DNA from 3 places in the Sphingomonas sp. MJ1 (PH-R8) genome. Region 3 is predicted to be linked to each of the others. Evidence: predicted binding sites of a transcription regulator. Region 3 holds the regulator's gene; each other region holds the start of a gene.

Region 1 (5,733 bases), on a different contig from region 3:
GCCGTCTGCTCCAGCCCTGCCGGCCCCTGTACCGACAGCGGCAAGCCGCTGCTGACGGGCGGCGACGGCTTTGAGGCGATCGATCCCAGCGTGTTCATCGACCCGAAATCCGGACGCCGACTGCTCTACGCGGGGGGCAGTGCCGGTGCGAAGCTGCGGGTGTTCGAACTCGCCCCGGACATGGTGACGATCGCGCGCGAGATCCCAGTGGAGCAGCCGCCGCACTTCACCGAGGGCGCGTTCGTCCATGAGCGCAACGGCGTCTACTATCTTTCATACAGCCACGGTCGGTGGAACCGCTCGGACTATTCCGTCCATTATGCGACCGCATCCTCGCCGACCGGGCCCTGGCAGTATCGCGGCGCGATCCTGACGGCCGATGCCAAGTACAAGGGCCCTGGGCACCACAGTTTCGTGCGGGATCCGAAAACGGGTGAGTGGCTGATCGTCTACCACCGTTGGGAGGGGCAAACCGGTAACGGCCCCTATGTCGGGGAACGCCGGGTCGCGATCCAGCAGATCCGCTATGACGCGTCCGGGCTGATCCAGCCGGTCAAGATGAGCGACTGACGCAGCGAGCGTGCTGGTCTGCCGGGCCGCCCGCGCGAGGGAAGTCGCGGCACCTTTTGGCGATCTGGACGGCCGCCGGAGCCGAGCGTCGATGCGGAGACCCTTGGGGCACTTCGTGCGTCACCGACCGGCGCCGGCGACCTGGGGCCGTGAGGCGAAGGCTTACGCTGAAATTCCGCAGCCATCGGTGCTGAGCTCCGGCCTCCGCCGGGCTACGCAGTGGGTGAGCTCTCCTTCCTCGGCTTGAAGCCGCGCTGCCAGGAAAGCTCCCCAGCATTCGGCAGCGAGAAGATCCTGGCCGCGGCCGTCATCGCCATAAAAAAGGCCCACCGGCGGGAGCCAGCGGGCCTTTTTCTCAGTGCATCAGCGGGCGATCAGAGATCGTCGCCATCGTCCTCGGCATCGGGGCCGGTCATCATTTCCTCGGCGACCTTTTCCGTGCGTGCACGGATCGCGCGCTCCAGGCGATCGCGGAGTTCGTCATTCTCCTTGAGGAAGGTCTTGGCGTTCTCGCGCCCCTGCCCGATGCGGACCGAGTCGTAGCTGAACCAGGCGCCTGCCTTCTCCACCAATCCGGCCTTCACGCCCAGGTCGAGGATTTCGCCGATCTTGGAGATACCCTCACCGTACATGATGTCGAACTCGACCTGCTTGAACGGCGGGGCGACCTTGTTCTTGACGACCTTCACCCGCGTCGAGTTGCCGATGATGTCCTCGCGATCCTTGATCTGTCCGGTGCGGCGGATATCGAGGCGGACCGAAGCGTAGAACTTGAGCGCGTTACCGCCCGTCGTCGTCTCCGGATTGCCGTACATCACGCCGATCTTCATGCGCAGCTGGTTGATGAAGATCACCATGCAGCGCGAGCGGCTGATCGAGCCGGTGAGCTTGCGCAAGGACTGCGACATCAGGCGGGCCTGAAGGCCGACGTGGCTGTCGCCCATCTCGCCCTCGATCTCCGCCCGCGGCACCAGCGCCGCGACCGAGTCCACCACCAGCACGTCGATGGCGTTCGAACGCACCAGCGTGTCGGTGATTTCCAGCGCCTGCTCGCCGGTGTCGGGCTGGGAGACGATCAGTTCGTCGATGTTGACGCCCAGCTTCTTGGCATAAACGGGATCGAGCGCGTGCTCGGCGTCCACGAACGCGGCGGTGCCGCCGTTCTTCTGCGCCTCTGCGATCACGTGGAGCGCGAGCGTGGTCTTGCCCGAGCTTTCCGGGCCATAGACCTCGATCACACGGCCGCGCGGCAGGCCGCCGACGCCAAGCGCGATGTCGAGGCCGAGCGAACCGGTCGAGATCGCCTCGACCTGCATGGCTTCCTTCTGGCCCAGCTTCATCGCCGAACCCTTGCCGAACGCGCGGTCGATCTGCGCGAGCGCTGCGTCGAGCGCCTTCTGCCGCTCGCCCGCAGCCTTGTCGTTGGTCGCTGCCATCTTGCTGTCGATCACCTTGAGGTTTGCCGCCATTCGTGGCCTCCATCGCTAGAGCAACCGCGCGAGCCGTTCAACGCGTTGTTCGCCATGTATTCCATTTGTTCCGTGAGAACAAGAGGCGAACCACATGAGACGGACGCACCGCGTCACGCCCGTGGATGGAGCGCTCCGGACGTACAACAACTGGAAAAACAGAACGGCGCTTAGCCGAGCTCGGTAAGCGCCTTCTCCACGCCGTCCATGGTGAACGGCTTGGGCAACACCGGGCGGTCGCGGTGCGTGGGCTCCACCGCGTCGCCGGACCCACCGGTGGCAAGCACGAACGGGATGCCGGCAGCGGCGAGCGCGTCCGCGATCGGCCAGCTCTTCTCACCGCCGCGCAGATTGACGTCGAGGATCGCGGCATCGATGCCGCCCTCCTCGATCCGGGACAGCGCATCGCTGACGCAATCGGCGGTGCCGGCGACGGACTTGCCGAGGATGTCGAGGAAATCCTCGAGCATCATCGCGATCAGGGGCTCGTCCTCGACGATGAGGATACGCTGGGGAGCTGTCATGCCCGCGCGTCTAAGCAGATGGCGGCACGAACGCCAAGCCTCATTTCGTTGCCAGAACGTCACGAGCAGCTTCGCCAAGCTGCTGAACGGAGAAGGGTTTCGGCAGAAAGGCGACGTTGCCGAGATCGATCGAGCGGCGAAGCTGCTCCTCGGCATAGCCCGACATGAAGAGGATCGGCAGATCCGGATAGATGCGCCGCACGTGCCGGGCCATGGTCGGCCCGTCCATCGCCGGCATCACCACGTCGGATACGAGCAGGTCGATCTGCGGATGGTCGGCGAGGAGCTCCAGCGCGGCTTCGCCATTCTCCGCCGTCAGCACCTTGTAGCCCTGGCGCGTCAGCGCGCGTTCGGCGACGGAGCGCACCATGTCCTCGTCCTCCACCAGCAGGATCGTGCCGGTGCCCCAGATGTCGCTGGGCCGCTCCCGCCGCGGCAGCACGGGCGCGGGCGGAGCAGCGATCGCCGGCGCCGAATGGACGGGAAGATAGATGGTGAAGGAGGTCCCCTGCCCCACCTGCGAGTCGGCGAAGATATAGCCGCCCGACTGCTTGATGATGCCGTAGACGGTCGAGAGGCCGAGCCCGGTACCCTTGCCCACTTCCTTGGTGGTGAAGAAAGGCTCGAAGATCTTGGGCAGCACGTCCGGCGCGATGCCGGTGCCGGTATCGGTGATGCGCACCGCGGTATAGTCGCCGACGGGCAGCACTTCATTCTCCATCGCCCGCACCTCGGCCGCGCCGATCGCCAGCGTCTCGATCACGAGGCGGCCGCGGCCGTTGGGGTTCTTGGCGACCATGGCGTCGCGCGCGTTGACCGCCAGGTTCACCACCACCTGCTCGAGCTGACCCGGGTCCGCGCGCACGGGACCGAGGTTGCGACCGTGCCGCACCACCAGCTCGACCGCCTCTCCCAGCAGGCGCTTCAACAGGTTCGACACTTCGGAGATCACGTCGGGAAGCTGCAGCACCTGCGGCCGGAGCGTCTGCTGGCGCGAGAAGGCGAGCAGTTGGCGGGTCAGGCTTGCCGCGCGATTGGAGTTGGCGCGGATCTGCTGGATGTCGTCATAGTCGCTGTCGCCGGGGGTATGGCGCATCAGCATCAGGTCACAATGACCGATAATAGCGGTCAATATGTTATTGAAATCATGGGCGACGCCGCCGGCCAGCTGGCCCACCGCCTGCATCTTGGTGGCCTGGGCGACCTGGCGCTTCAGGCGCGATTCCTCGCCGGTATCCTTGAGGGTCAACAGCACCGCAGCGTCGCCGAGCCCCCGCCCGCCCCCGATGGTGAGCGCGATCGGCTCGTCGGGGTGGCTGATCAGCCGCACCGCCATGTCCGAGGCGTGCTGCGCCCCTCCCGCGAAACGACGAATTGCATCGGCAAGCGCGCCCTTGTCCTCCCGCACGACGAGATCGCCCGGGTAGAGCGGCGGTGCGTTGGTATTGACGCCGGTTGCGCGTGCAAAGGCGTGGTTCATGTGCAGGAAGCGCCCGTCGCGGTCGACCAGCGCCATGCCGACCGGAAGCAGCGACACCAGCGCGCGCACGTGCCCCGCAGCGCCGCCGGAGATCGGCGCCACCGCCTCCGTCGCCTCCTCGTCGAGCAGCACGACCAGCATCGGTGCCCCTTCATCGGGAAGGAACGGCACCTGGAGCAGCCGCAACGGGTTGCCGCCTGCGCCCTCGCGTTCGAAACGGATGCGCCCCTCGCCGTCCGTCGTGAGGAAACGCGCGAAGTCGCGGCCGGCGATCGAGCCTTCCTCATGCCCCAGGGCCCGGGCGCGCAGCACGCGATTGGCGGAACGGATACGGCCGTCGGAGCCGAGCAGTGCGGCCATGATGCCCGCCCCGCCCAGCCGATCGCCATGTGGGCCCGACAGCCACTGCTCCGCCTCCACCGAAGCGGTGGCGCGGCCGCCACCGAAGAAGCGCCACACCAGCGTCCCGTCGCCGACGCGCTCGATCGCCGCTTCCAGTACATTGCCGTCCGCACGGATCCAGGCGGAGGCGCGGCCGTCGCGCCACGCGGCGCGGCCGGCGGCTGCAAGCTGGGCTGCCCCCTCCTCCTCCAGCGGAAGCCCCGGCGGGGTCGGATAGCCGCCGAACCGCTCGGCGAAGCGGCCGTTCGCGCAAACCAGCTGCCCTGCGCGATCGGTGACGGCAAGCGCTTCCTCGCTCGCTTCGGCAAGGGCGTGCGCGAGCGCCCAGTCGGCGGGCGGCGCCTCGACCGCAGGCACGCTCGAAAACCGGTACCAGGCGAACAGCGCCGCCGGCACGATCAGCGCCGCCGCGAGGAAGCCGGCCGCAAGCACGGGCTCCCCGACCATCTTGAGGACGAGAAGCGCCGCGACGAGGCCGATGCCGAGCGCAACGAAGAACGGGAGACGGTCGACCTTGGCCGGACCATCGGTGGCGGTGGAAACGCGTGCCATCGCGGCGTGTTGGGCGCCCTGCCGGGCACCGTCAAGCGGGCTGACCGCAGGCCGGCGCGCACCACGGTTGACGTGGCGCGCGCCGGGGCGGGATCACCAGATGCGGACGCGCGCGTCCGGTGCCAGGTACAGCTTGCTGCCGGGTGCCGGCTTGAAGCCTTCATACCAGGGATCGAGGTTGCGCACGACCCCGGCGCGCTGCTGCGACGGCGAGTGCGGGTCGGTCAGCAGCCGCTGGCGAAGGTTCGCCTCACGGTAGCTGCGCCGCCACACCTGCGCCCAGCCAAGGTAGAAGCGCTGCTCACCGGTGTAGCCGTCCACGACGCCGGCCGGCTTGCCGCCCAGCGCGTGCTGATAGGCGTCCCACGCGACGGTGAGGCCGGCGAGGTCGGCGATGTTCTCGCCGAGGGTCAGCGCGCCCTTCACGTGCAGGCCCGGCAGCGGCTCATAGGCGTCATACTGGCGGACGAGCGCTGCAGTGCGTTGTTCGAACCGCGTCACGTCCTCCGGCGTCCACCAATCGGTGAGGCTGCCGTTCGCGTCATACTTGCGGCCCTGGTCATCGAAGTGATGGCTGGTCTCGTGGCCGATGACAGCGCCGATGCCGCCATAGTTCACCGCCGGATCGGCATTGGGATCGAAGAACGGCGGCTGCAGGATCGCGGCCGGGAACACGATCTCGTTCATGACAGGGTTCGCATAGGCGTTCACCGTCATCGGGGTCATGTACCATTCC
Region 2 (5,733 bases), on a different contig from region 3:
CGTCACCACGCCGGCCGCCGCCCGCACCGAGCTGCACGAGACCATGAAGATGGACGCCCCCGGCGCGCCCGACCACGCCGGCCACGAGGGCATGGCAGGCATGTCCGGCGCCACCACCATGCGCCCCGTCAAGGCGCTCCCCCTCCCCGCCGGCCAGACGGTGAAGCTCGCCCCCGGCGGCCTCCACCTGATGCTGTTCGACGTGGACGCGAAGGTGGCGCCGGGCGCGAGCGTGCCGCTACGGCTGAAGTTCGCCGACGGGCGGACGCTGGAGGCGCAGGCGAAGGCGGTCGCCCCTGGGGATGCGGGAGTGGAGTAGAGGAGCGCAGCGCCGGCGCGAGACACAAACGTCCCGCTTAAATATCACCCCTCATTTCCAATACCGCTCCCTCACACCAAGTTGTTATGATCCAGTGCGCTTGAAAGAGGGCGTCTAGGTCGACAGCAACACCTTCGTATGCCTTACCGCCTCTGCCGGTCGGATATCGGAAGCGATCGGCGTCCGGATCGAATGACTGCACCAAAGCTATCATCGCCTTCACGTTTTTCGCTAGTGCGTCGTCGTCGACCAGCCCTTCCGCCGCCCGAATGTCTAGGAGTTGTTTGAACAGCGCTTGCAGGTCATGTCCGGGTCGACCTTCAATTTTCCCAGCCAAATCAAGAATTGTCGACTTAATTGCGAGTTCCACGCTTTGTCGCCATAGCGCGAGCAGTGGCATCTGCAGCAAACCGCTCGTATCGGAACGCGCGAGGTCCCAAAGGGCTTCGAAGCCTTTTTGGAAGCTGTAGGATACGAGGTCCCAATTGCCCGCCAATAGACTCCCCGGCCGCTCGCGCAGAAAGTCGCGAAGCGTAGGCTGAGCCTGCACGATATTGTCAACGAGCGTGTCACGACGCTGGGAGGTCATAGTTGGCGATCCAAGCTGGAACATCTACGCTGGCACGATGAGCAAGATACACGTGAATGAGCTGCGGAACGCCATTGTAAACGTTATCGCAGCCGAGAAGGCTTATAACGTGCCAGCGCTCTGTGCGCGCCTGGGTCTTGCAGACGGCGACTCATCGGAGGCGATGTCTAGTAAGGCGCGCTACGTTAGTTCGCGTCTCGCTTCGCTGCCAGCCGACCGGCTGCTCGGTGTCGCGCGCAGCCTCTTGGACGAGAATGAAGAGTTTGCGCTACGTGAGGTCGTGGATACGTTTTCCGAGCGGGGAACGCCGCCTATCTCCGAGCTCACGCGCCGCCGGCTGTTCGGCGTGTTCGAGGGCGAGGCGCTCTGCTCCGAATATGCTGAGGTCGAGTTCATTGAGCGGATCTGGCCCATTTCCACAATGCCGGGCCACTCTACAGACCCAGATTTCGGCAGTTTCAGTTCCCCCTCGTTGAGGGAGGACATCATCCGCCACATGGTGCAAAATGACGACTGGACGTATCGCGACCTCTTTGAACGTCTAGGTCTGCTGCATTCATCGCGAGCATTGCTGTTCCGTTTCCTCGAGGCCTCGGTCCACCCGACCGCGATCAACGACGCCATGCAAAAGAAGCGTGTTGAACGACTCAACACCTATCTCCAACATGACGGCTATCGACTTCAGCGAACGAGCACGATGTCGGGCAGCCCGATCTACTCGGTAGTCGCGCACAGGCTGGGATCACCCTCGGACGCGGCTATTTCATCAACGCTTGCGAAGTTCGAGCCGGACCAAGTCCATGCACGCTGGACCGCGGCGCTTGAGCGGCGCGCTACCGACCCGGCGGGAGCGATTACACTGGCGCGAACCTTAGTCGAGGATGTTTGCCGATGGTTGCTGGATGAAGCCGGTGCACCAGCCACCGATCAGGAGGACCTTCCGCAACTCTACCGCAAGCTGTCAAAAACACTTAAACTCGCACCTGACGATCATAGCGAGCAGGTGTTCAAACAAATTCTGGGCAACTGCCAGTCAATCGTGGAGTCGCTAGGCGCGCTCAGAAATAAGCTCGGTGACGCTCATAGCGGCGGACCGCGGCGGGCGAGGCCAGCTGCTCGCCACGCCGAGTTGGCCGTGAACCTAGCAGGATCAATGGCGACCTTCCTCGTGTCCACCTGGGAAGCTCGCAAAGTGACCGTCGCGAAAGCAGCTAATTAGTGCCGCCTTCTGCGAGAGAGCAGACTGTGCTGGCGCCGCAACGCGTAAGATCCCAGCAAGACCGACTTACGGACGGCATCGTTTACCAAACGACGAAGCCTGCTCAACGGCCAATCGGCCGGAGCAGGCTTCTAAAATAGCGTGTGGGATTCGAACCCACGGAACCCTTTCGGGTTCGGCCGGACCTAAACCGGCTGCCATCAACCACTCGGCCAACGCTCCATACCACCACGTCACCGCGGGCATGGCGGACAGAAAAAATAGCGTGATCCCGAGCAAGGCGCAAGCACTTGTAAGGTGCAGGCAGGCGCACTCCGCATAGAGATGAGTTGCCGCTTGTCCGCCCGCTACCAACGCCGGTCGCCGCTGCAATACCTCCCGGCCCGTATAGCAGAACGGAGCCCGCACCACCTGCGGCCTTAGAGCTTGGCACAGGCCTCCGCGTCCGTCGCACTCGCCCATTCCGTAAAGGTCGCGAACGGATCGTCCACCGCATCGGCGCGCGCCAGGATCACCCGGTCGCCGTCGATCGCATAGGCGACGCAGTCACCTTCCTTCAGCCCCAGCGCGATCCGCACTGCACGCGGGATGGTCGTCCGCCCTCTGCTGGTCACCCGCGACTGGATCATCCCGCAACCCACGCCTCCGCCGCACGGCAGCAAGCCCCACCCTCGCAACCGCCGCCCCCGCTTCCTATCTCCCGCATCTGGCATCCTGCACAGAACGGAAGTAGAACGCCCTCCATGAGTCTGACCCACATCTCCGTCCGCGGCGCGCGGGAACACAACCTCAAGGGCGTCGACATCGACATCCCGCGCGATACGCTGACGGTGATCACCGGCCTGTCGGGATCGGGCAAGTCCTCCCTCGCCTTCGACACCATCTATGCAGAGGGGCAGCGCCGCTACGTGGAGTCGCTCTCCGCCTATGCGCGCCAGTTCCTGGAGATGATGCAGAAGCCCGATGTCGAGCATATCGAGGGGCTCTCCCCCGCGATCTCGATCGAGCAGAAGACGACCAGCCGCAATCCCCGCTCCACGGTCGCCACCGTGACGGAGATCTACGATTACATGCGCCTGTTGTGGGCGCGGATCGGCATCCCCTATTCGCCCGCGACCGGCCTGCCGATTTCGGCGCAGACCGTCAGCCAGATGGTCGATCGCGTGCTGGCGCTGCCCGACGGCACCCGCCTGCTGCTGCTCGCCCCCGTCGTGCGCGGCCGCAAGGGCGAGTATCGCAAGGAGCTCGCCGAGTGGCAGAAGGCCGGCTTCCAGCGCGTCCGCATCAACGGCGAAGTCCATCTGATCGAGGACGCGCCCGCGCTCGACAAGAAGTACAAGCACGACATCGAGGTGGTGGTCGACCGGCTCGTTACCGGCGGCGACATCGCCACGCGTCTGGCCGACAGCTTCGAGACTGCGCTCAAGCTCGCCGACGGCCTCGCCTATGTCGACCTGGTCGACGCGGTCGTGCCGGGGCGCGAGGATGAGGCCCAGGCGGGCGGCAACATGAAGAAGGCCGGCATTCCGGCCAACCGCATCGTCTTTTCCGAACGCTTCGCCTGCCCCGTCTCCGGCTTCACCATTGCCGAGATCGAGCCGCGGCTGTTCTCGTTCAACGCCCCCCAGGGTGCCTGCCCGGCCTGCGACGGCCTGGGCGAGAAGCTCGAGTTCGACGCCGACCTCGTCGTCCCCAACCACGATCTCACGATCAAGAAGGGCGCGATCGTCCCCTGGGCCAAGTCCAACCCGCCCTCGCCCTATTACATGCAGGTGCTGGGCAGCCTCGCGCGCGAGTTCGGCTTCAGCCTCGACACCGCGTGGAAGGACCTGCCGGGCGAGGTACAGCTGGTCATCCTCCACGGCACCGCGGGCAAGCCCGTCACCCTCACCTTCGTCGACGGCAAGAAGTCGTACGACGTGAAGAAGCCGTTCGAGGGCGTGATCGGCAACCTTAACCGCCGCATGCTCCAGACCGAGAGCGCCTGGATGCGCGAGGAGCTGTCCAAGTACCAGGCCAGCCACCCGTGCGAGACCTGCGGCGGCGCCCGCCTGAAGCCCGAAGCACTCGCGGTGAAGGTCGCCGGCGAGGACATCGCCCACGCCACCCATCTCTCGGTGGTGGACGCGCTCGCCTGGTTCCAGGCGCTCCCCGCCCAGCTCAACGACCAGCACCGCGCCATCTCGGCCGCGATCCTGAAAGAGATCGACGAGCGCCTCGGCTTCCTCAACAACGTCGGGCTCGACTATCTCAACCTTAACCGCACCTCCGGCACGCTGTCGGGCGGCGAGAGCCAGCGCATCCGCCTGGCCTCGCAGATCGGCTCGGGCCTCTCGGGCGTGCTCTACGTCCTCGACGAGCCCTCGATCGGCCTGCACCAGCGCGACAACGACATGCTGCTCGCCACCCTCCGGCGCCTCCGCGACCTCGGCAACACCGTGCTGGTGGTCGAGCATGACGAAGACGCGATCCGCACCGCCGACTATGTGATCGACATGGGGCCCGGCGCCGGCGTCCACGGCGGCGCGGTCGTCGCCGCCGGCACCCTGCCGGAAGTGCTCGCCACCGAAGGCTCCGTCACCGCCGACTACTTGAACGGCACCCGCGAAGTCCCGCTGCCGGCCGCCCGCCGCAAGGGCACGGGCAAGAAGCTCACCGTCCACAACGCCACCGCCAACAACCTGACCGGCGTCACCGCCTCGATCCCGCTCGGCACCTTCACCTGCATCACCGGCGTCTCGGGCTCGGGCAAGTCGAGCTTCACCATCGACACGCTCTTCGCCGCCGCCGCCCGCCAGCTGAACGGCGCGCGCGTGCTCGCGGGCAAGCACGACAAGATCACCGGCCTCCAGCACCTCGACAAGGTCATCGACATCGACCAGTCGCCGATCGGCCGCACGCCCCGTTCGAACCCGGCCACCTACACCGGCGCCTTCACCCAGATCCGCGACTGGTTCGCCGGCCTCCCCGAAGCGCAGGCGCGCGGCTACAAGCCCGGCCGCTTCAGCTTCAACGTCAAGGGCGGCCGGTGCGAGGCGTGCCAGGGCGACGGCGTGCTCAAGATCGAGATGCACTTCCTCCCCGACGTCTATGTCGAGTGCGACGTCTGCCACGGCGCCCGCTACAACCGCGAGACGCTGGAGGTGAAGTTCAAGGGCAAGTCCATCGCCGACGTGCTCGACATGACGGTCGAGGACGCGCACGAGTTCTTCAAGGCGGTGCCCCCGATCCGCGACAAGATGGCGATGCTCGCCGAAGTCGGCCTCGGCTACGTCAAGGTCGGCCAGCAGGCGACGACCCTCTCGGGCGGCGAGGCGCAGCGCGTCAAGCTCGCCAAGGAGCTCGCCCGCCGTGCCACCGGCAACACCCTCTACATCCTCGACGAGCCCACCACCGGCCTCCATTTCGAGGACGTGCGCAAGCTCCTGGAAGTGCTCCACGCGCTGGTCGAGCAGGGCAACACCGTGGTGGTGATCGAGCACAACCTGGACGTCATCAAGACCGCCGACTGGATCCTCGACCTGGGTCCGGAGGGCGGGGTCAAGGGCGGCGAGATCGTCGCCGAAGGCACGCCCGAGCAGGTCGCGAAGGAACCGCGCAGCTACA
Region 3 (5,733 bases):
GGTGGTGCGCGGCGGGCTGATGCACGGCAAGACCTGTCCGGTCGAGCATGACGGCACCGGATTGTTCGAGGGGCTCCCCAGCCCCTTCACCGCCACCCGCTACCACTCGCTGATCGTGACGGAGGTGCCGGAGTCGCTGGTGGTCAATTGCACCGCCGGCGATGCCAGCGTCATGGGCGTGCGCCATGTGAGCCTGCCGATCCACGGCGTTCAGTTCCACCCGGAGAGCATCGCCACCGAACATGGCCATGCGATGCTCGCGAATTGGCTGAAGAGCACCGGCATCTCGCCGAAGCAGCGCGCGGCATGACGACCACCGTCCTGCTGCCGTCGACGGAGACGCCGCTGTCGCACGAGAGCGCGGCCGAGGCGTTCGGCGCGATCCTCGACGGAAAGGCGTCGGAAGAGGCGATCATCGCCTTCCTGGTGGGGCTCACCGAGCGCGGCGAAACCAGCATCGAAATCGCCGAGGCCGCGCGCGCGATGCGCCAGCGCATGGTGCCGATCGACGCGCCGCGAGGGGCGATCGACGTCTGCGGCACCGGCGGCGACGGGCACCATACCCTGAACGTCTCCACCGCCGTCAGCCTGGTGGTGGCGGCAACCGGCGTGCCAGTGGCCAAGCACGGCAACCGGGCTGCATCCAGCAAGGCAGGGGCCGCGGACACGCTCGAAGCGCTCGGCCTGGACATGATGCGCGCCGGGGCGATGGCCGAGCAGACACTGGCGGATATCGGCATCGCCTTCCTGTTCGCGGGCAACCACCATCCAGCGATGCGACGCATCCAGCCGCTGCGCCAGAAGATCGGCCGGCGCACCGTCTTCAACCTGATGGGTCCGCTCGCCAATCCTGCGCATGTCGAGCGCCAGCTGATCGGCATCGCACGTCCCGACTATGCGCCCCTGTATGCGGAGGCGCTGGAAAGCCTGGGCGCCACGGCCGCCGCGGTGATCGCGGGCGAGGAGGAGCTGGACGAGATCTCGATCGCCGGCCCCACCCGCGTGGTGCGCATCGGTTCGGTCGCCCTGCCCGACCGCATCACGCCCGCGGACGCCGGCCTGCCGGCGAGCCCGCTCGATGCGCTGCGCGGCGGCGACCCCGCGCACAATGCGCTCGCGTTGCGCCGGCTGCTGGCAGGCGAGGAAAGCGCTTACCGGGACGCGGTGCTGCTGAACGCGGCCGCCGCCCTGGTCATCGCGGACAAGGTGAGCGACCTTGCCGAAGGCGCGGTGCTTGCCGCCAACACGATCGATTCCGGTGCCGCCCGGCGCCTTCTGGACGCATGGATTGCCTACGCATGAGCACGATGCTTTCGAAGATCCTCGAGACCAAGCGCACCGAGGTCGCCGCCCGCAAGAGCATGGCAGGGGTGCAGGAGCTCGACCGCCGGGCGGGCATGCAGACGCCGCCGCGGGGCTTTCGCGCCGCGCTCGACGCCAAGCAGGGGCATGCGATCATCGCCGAGATCAAGAAGGCGAGCCCGTCCAAGGGGCTGATCCGCGCCGACTTCGACCCGCCGGCCCATGCGCGCGCCTATCAGGCGGGCGGTGCGGCCTGCCTGTCGGTGCTGACGGACGAGGAATATTTCCAGGGATCCGACGACTATCTGGTCGCCGCGCGCGCGGCCTGCGACCTGCCGGTGCTGCGCAAGGACTTCGTCATCGATCCCTGGCAGGCGGCGGAGACGCGGGCGCTGGGCGCGGACGCGATCCTGCTGATCGTGGCGGCGCTGGAAGACCGGCAGATGGCCGAGATCGAGGCGGCGGCGCTGGAGCGCGGCCTCGACGTGCTGGTGGAGGTCCATGACTATCCGGAGCTGGAGCGCGCGCTCAAGCTCAAGACGCGGCTGATCGGGGTCAACAACCGCGACCTGCGCGACTTCACCGTGAACTTCGATCGCACCTATGAGCTGGTCGCGCACGCGCCGGAGGGCTGCACCTTCGTGGCCGAAAGCGGGCTGACGGGCCGCGCCGACCTGGACGCGATGGCGGAGCACGGCATCCACTGCTTCCTGATCGGCGAGGCGCTGATGCGGCAGGACGACGTCGAGGCGGCGACCCGCGCCCTGACCCGATGAGCGGCCTCACCCACCTCGACGCGGAAGGCCATGCCCGCATGGTGGACGTGGGCAACAAGGCCGTGACGGCGCGGCAGGCGACCGCCACCGGCCGGATCACCATGTCGGACGAGGCGCTGGCAGCGATCCGCGACGGGCTGGTGAAGAAGGGCGACGTGCTTGCGGTGGCGCGGGTCGCCGGGATCATGGCCGCCAAGCGCACCAGCGACCTGGTGCCGCTGTGCCATCCACTGCCCCTCACCCGCGTGGTGCTGGACCTGACGATCGAGGCGGACGGCATCGCTGCGACCGCGACCTGCGCGACGGACGGCAAGACCGGCGTGGAGATGGAGGCGCTGACCGCCGTATCGGTCGCGCTGCTCACCGTCTATGACATGGCCAAGGCGCTCGACCGCGGCATGGTGATTGACGGCGTGCGCCTGCTCGCCAAATCGGGCGGCAAGTCCGGAGACTGGCAGGCGTGAGCCTGCTGCCGCTCGACGAGGCGCAGGCGCGGGTATTGGGTCTGGCCGCGCCGGTCGCGGTCGAGACCGTGCCAATCCGCGACGCCATCGGCCGCTGGGCAGCCGACGATCTGCCGGCGCTGCGCACCCAGCCCGAGCGCGCGCTGTCGTCGATGGACGGCTACGCGATCCGCTTCGACGACCTGCCGGGGCCGTGGGAGGTCATCGGCGAGTCCGCGGCCGGGCGTCCGTTCGGCGGCCTGGTGGGAGCAGGCCAGGCGGCGCGCATCTTCACGGGGGCCGCGTTGCCCGAGGGCGCCGACACCGTGCTGGTGCAGGAAGAGGCAGCGCGCGAGGGCAGCCGTCTGATGCTGGCGGGCGAAGGACCACCGCGGCGCGGCAGCAGCGTGCGCGCGGCCGGGCTGGATTTCAGCGCAGGCGAGCGGCTGCTGTCGGCGGGCGCGGCGATCACGCCGGCTGCGGCAGCGCTGCTGGCCGTCGGCGGACACGGCATGGTTCCCGTCCGGCGCCAGGTGCGGGTGGCGATCGCGGCCACGGGGGACGAACTCGTGCCACCGGGTTCACCTCCCGACGCCGGGCTCCCGGAGTCCAACGGCGTGCTGCTGGCGGGTCTGCTCGGGAGGTTGCCCGTCGAACGGATCGACCTGGGCATCCTGCCGGACGACCTCTCCGCACTCACTGCCACCTTCGCCGGGGTGGATGCCGATGTGCTGGTGACGACGGGGGGCGCCTCCGTCGGCGACCACGATCTGGTGCGGCCGGCGCTGGAGGCGGCCGGCGCGCGGATCGACTTCTGGCGCATCGCGATGCGGCCGGGCAAGCCGATGATGGCGGGCAGGCTCCGCAACGCCGTCGTGCTGGGGTTGCCGGGCAACCCGGTCTCCGCATTCGTGACGGCAACGCTGTTCCTGCTGCCGCTGGTGCGCACGCTCGCGGGCGCGGCCGATCCGCTGTCGCGGCGGCGCGTGGTGCCGCTCGGCGCGCCGCTGGCCGCGAACGACCGGAGGGCCGATCACCTGCGCGCTCAGCTGCGCGACGGGGTTGCCTTCCCCGCCCCTACGCAGGACAGTTCCATGCTGCGCACGCTCGCCCGGGCAGACTGCCTGATCGTGCGTCCTCCCCATGCGGCCGCGGCAAACGCGGGCGACTCGGTGGAAATCCTGGATATCGGTTGACAGGGGGCGGCTCCGTTTCCTAAAGGTTCCATATCTGTTCCGACGGAGGACCGCATGCTCACGCGCAAGCAGCACGAGCTGATCTGCTTCATCGACGACCGGTTGAAGGAAACCGGCGTATCCCCCTCGTTCGAGGAGATGAAGGAAGCGCTCGACCTCAAGTCGAAGTCGGGCGTGCATCGCCTGATCAGCGCGCTGGAGGAACGCCAGTTCATCCGCCGCCTGCCGAACCGCGCCCGCGCGCTGGAAGTGCTGCGGATGCCGGACCGGCCGGAAACGGCCAAGAAGGCGCCGGCCAAGTCGGCGCCCGCCCGGAGCGCGCCAGTCGCCCCGCCCGCTCCCGCCAACGACGTTATCGAGATCCCGCTGCACGGCCGCATCGCCGCCGGCGTCCCGATCGAGGCGATGGAAGGCCAGCAGATGCTGCCGGTGCCGGCCGCGCTGCTCGGCTCGGGCGAGCATTATGCGCTGGAGGTCGCGGGGGACTCGATGGTCGAGGCGGGCATCCTCGACGGCGACTATGCCTTGGTCCGCCGCACCGATGCGGCGCGGGATGGCGAGATCGTGGTTGCGCTGATCGACGAGAACGAGGCGACGCTGAAGTACTTTCGTCGCGAAGGCGCGATGATCCGCCTCGACCCGGCGAACCGCAGCTATGATCCGCAGCGCTATCGCCCGGATCAGGTGCGGGTGCAGGGGAAGCTTGCCGGGCTGCTGCGCCGCTACTGAGGCGGACGCTCGAATTCCCCTGTGACCGGGTTGCGGCCATTGACGCGTCGCGGCCGGCTCGGGTCCGTCTTCATTGCGCGTTCGGGCGAAGGGGTGATGGCTCTGCAAAGAGCCATAGCGTGCGGCTCGTGGGAGTTGGCTCCGCGAAGCAGGTCGCCCGGCGCACATCATCCTGCCCCGCGGAGGCGGGACCCTCGCCATCGGAGCAGAGGTACGGATACGCCGAGTCCCTGCGTAGGCGGCGGTCCGGGTCCAAGCAGGACAACGACGTGCAGCACCCCAACCTGGGCTTCTGCCTCCGCAGGAGCATGCGTGGCGGGTGCCGTGGGAGAGGCTAGCAACCCCGGCCTTTGTCAGAATGACGAGGCGGAGGTGGATAGCTGGCGCGGTGCGGCGTCAGGGAGACGGGTGGTCCCGGCCGCTCCTTCTGCGCCGCGGCCAGCGATCCGCCACGGGCGCCGTCGTCGGCGGGGTGATCCACGGGTGCTGATCCCCGGGCGCGCGGGCCCGGCGCGCCTCGGGCGGATCGAAGCGGATGGCGATGCCGCCCGTTTGCGCGAGCACCGGTCGGTCTAGCCGCAGCCACCGGGGCGTGCAGCCGCGCGGGAGACGGCGTTCGCTCACGACGATGTCGGCGTCGCGGCATGCGGCGATCAGGTCGCCCACCGGAAGCAAGTAGCCGCTACGGGTGGCGACGACGCGCCAGATGCGGTCGCGAGCGGCAACATCGACGACGCAGACGTCGGCGGTGCAGCGGGCGTTAGGCTGCTCGGCGAGCGGGGGCAGTTCGCCCTCTACACCGCCCCCCTCCCCCAAGGTGTCCCGCACGTAGTCGCCTGCCCGGTCGCGGAGGATCGCCATGCCTCCCTGGGGCGTGCGGATGGCGAGGTGCCGGCCGTCGCTGGTGACGAGCAGGTCCGGCGCGGGCGTCGCGAGCGCCCACAGCGCCCCGGCCACGAACGGCGCCAGCCCCAGCAGCCGCGCGCGCGTGCGCCATAGCGCCAGCCACAGCCCGCCTGCGACCATCAGCCCGAACGCTCCGCCCGGCATCGACGGCAGCGCCGCGACGGAGCCTGGCGCGGCTGCGACCGTCTGCGCGATCCAGAGCAGCAGCGACAGGGCGCGCTCTACCACCCACCAGACCGGCGCTCCCAGGCCGAGGAGATCGAGCAGCAGTGCCAGCGCCTCCGCCGGCATGACGACAAAGGTGGTGAGCGGGATCGCGACGATGTTGGCAAGCGCCCCGTAAAGCCCGGCCTTGTGGAAGTGGAACAGGCCGATCGGCAT

Evidence for each region. Region 3 encodes LexA, which represses DNA repair genes until DNA is damaged. Its sites were predicted from a motif close to GTTCCNCNCTTGTTCT; they were not measured.
Region 1: a site for LexA is predicted at 2,115-2,130, ahead of recA (recombinase RecA). Genes of this name have one in related genera too.
Region 2: a site for LexA is predicted at 2,848-2,863, ahead of uvrA (excinuclease ABC subunit UvrA). Genes of this name have one in related genera too.

The regions. Positions count from the first base shown of each region.
Region 1 covers NZ_JBBEFX010000019.1:42,072-47,804, forward strand. Annotated here, with positions in the region: gene VPH46_RS14025 (family 43 glycosylhydrolase) at 1-570, shown strand, start outside; gene recA (recombinase RecA) at 945-2,039, opposite strand; gene VPH46_RS14035 (response regulator) at 2,210-2,563, opposite strand; gene VPH46_RS14040 (response regulator) at 2,604-4,997, opposite strand; gene VPH46_RS14045 (M13 family metallopeptidase) at 5,091-5,733, opposite strand, start outside.
Region 2 covers NZ_JBBEFX010000008.1:141,488-147,220, reverse strand. Annotated here, with positions in the region: gene VPH46_RS09225 (copper chaperone PCu(A)C) at 1-319, shown strand, start outside; gene VPH46_RS09220 (hypothetical protein) at 357-908, opposite strand; gene VPH46_RS09215 (abortive infection family protein) at 946-2,127, shown strand; tRNA gene VPH46_RS09210 (tRNA-Leu) at 2,263-2,349, opposite strand; gene VPH46_RS09205 (AbrB/MazE/SpoVT family DNA-binding domain-containing protein) at 2,547-2,768, opposite strand; gene uvrA (excinuclease ABC subunit UvrA) at 2,871-5,733, shown strand, end outside.
Region 3 covers NZ_JBBEFX010000004.1:73,536-79,268, forward strand. Annotated here, with positions in the region: gene VPH46_RS04895 (anthranilate synthase component II) at 1-310, shown strand, start outside; gene trpD (anthranilate phosphoribosyltransferase) at 307-1,302, shown strand; gene trpC (indole-3-glycerol phosphate synthase TrpC) at 1,299-2,078, shown strand; gene moaC (cyclic pyranopterin monophosphate synthase MoaC) at 2,075-2,542, shown strand; gene VPH46_RS04915 (molybdopterin molybdotransferase MoeA) at 2,539-3,717, shown strand; gene lexA (transcriptional repressor LexA) at 3,772-4,446, shown strand; gene VPH46_RS04925 (ComEC/Rec2 family competence protein) at 4,843-5,733, opposite strand, start outside.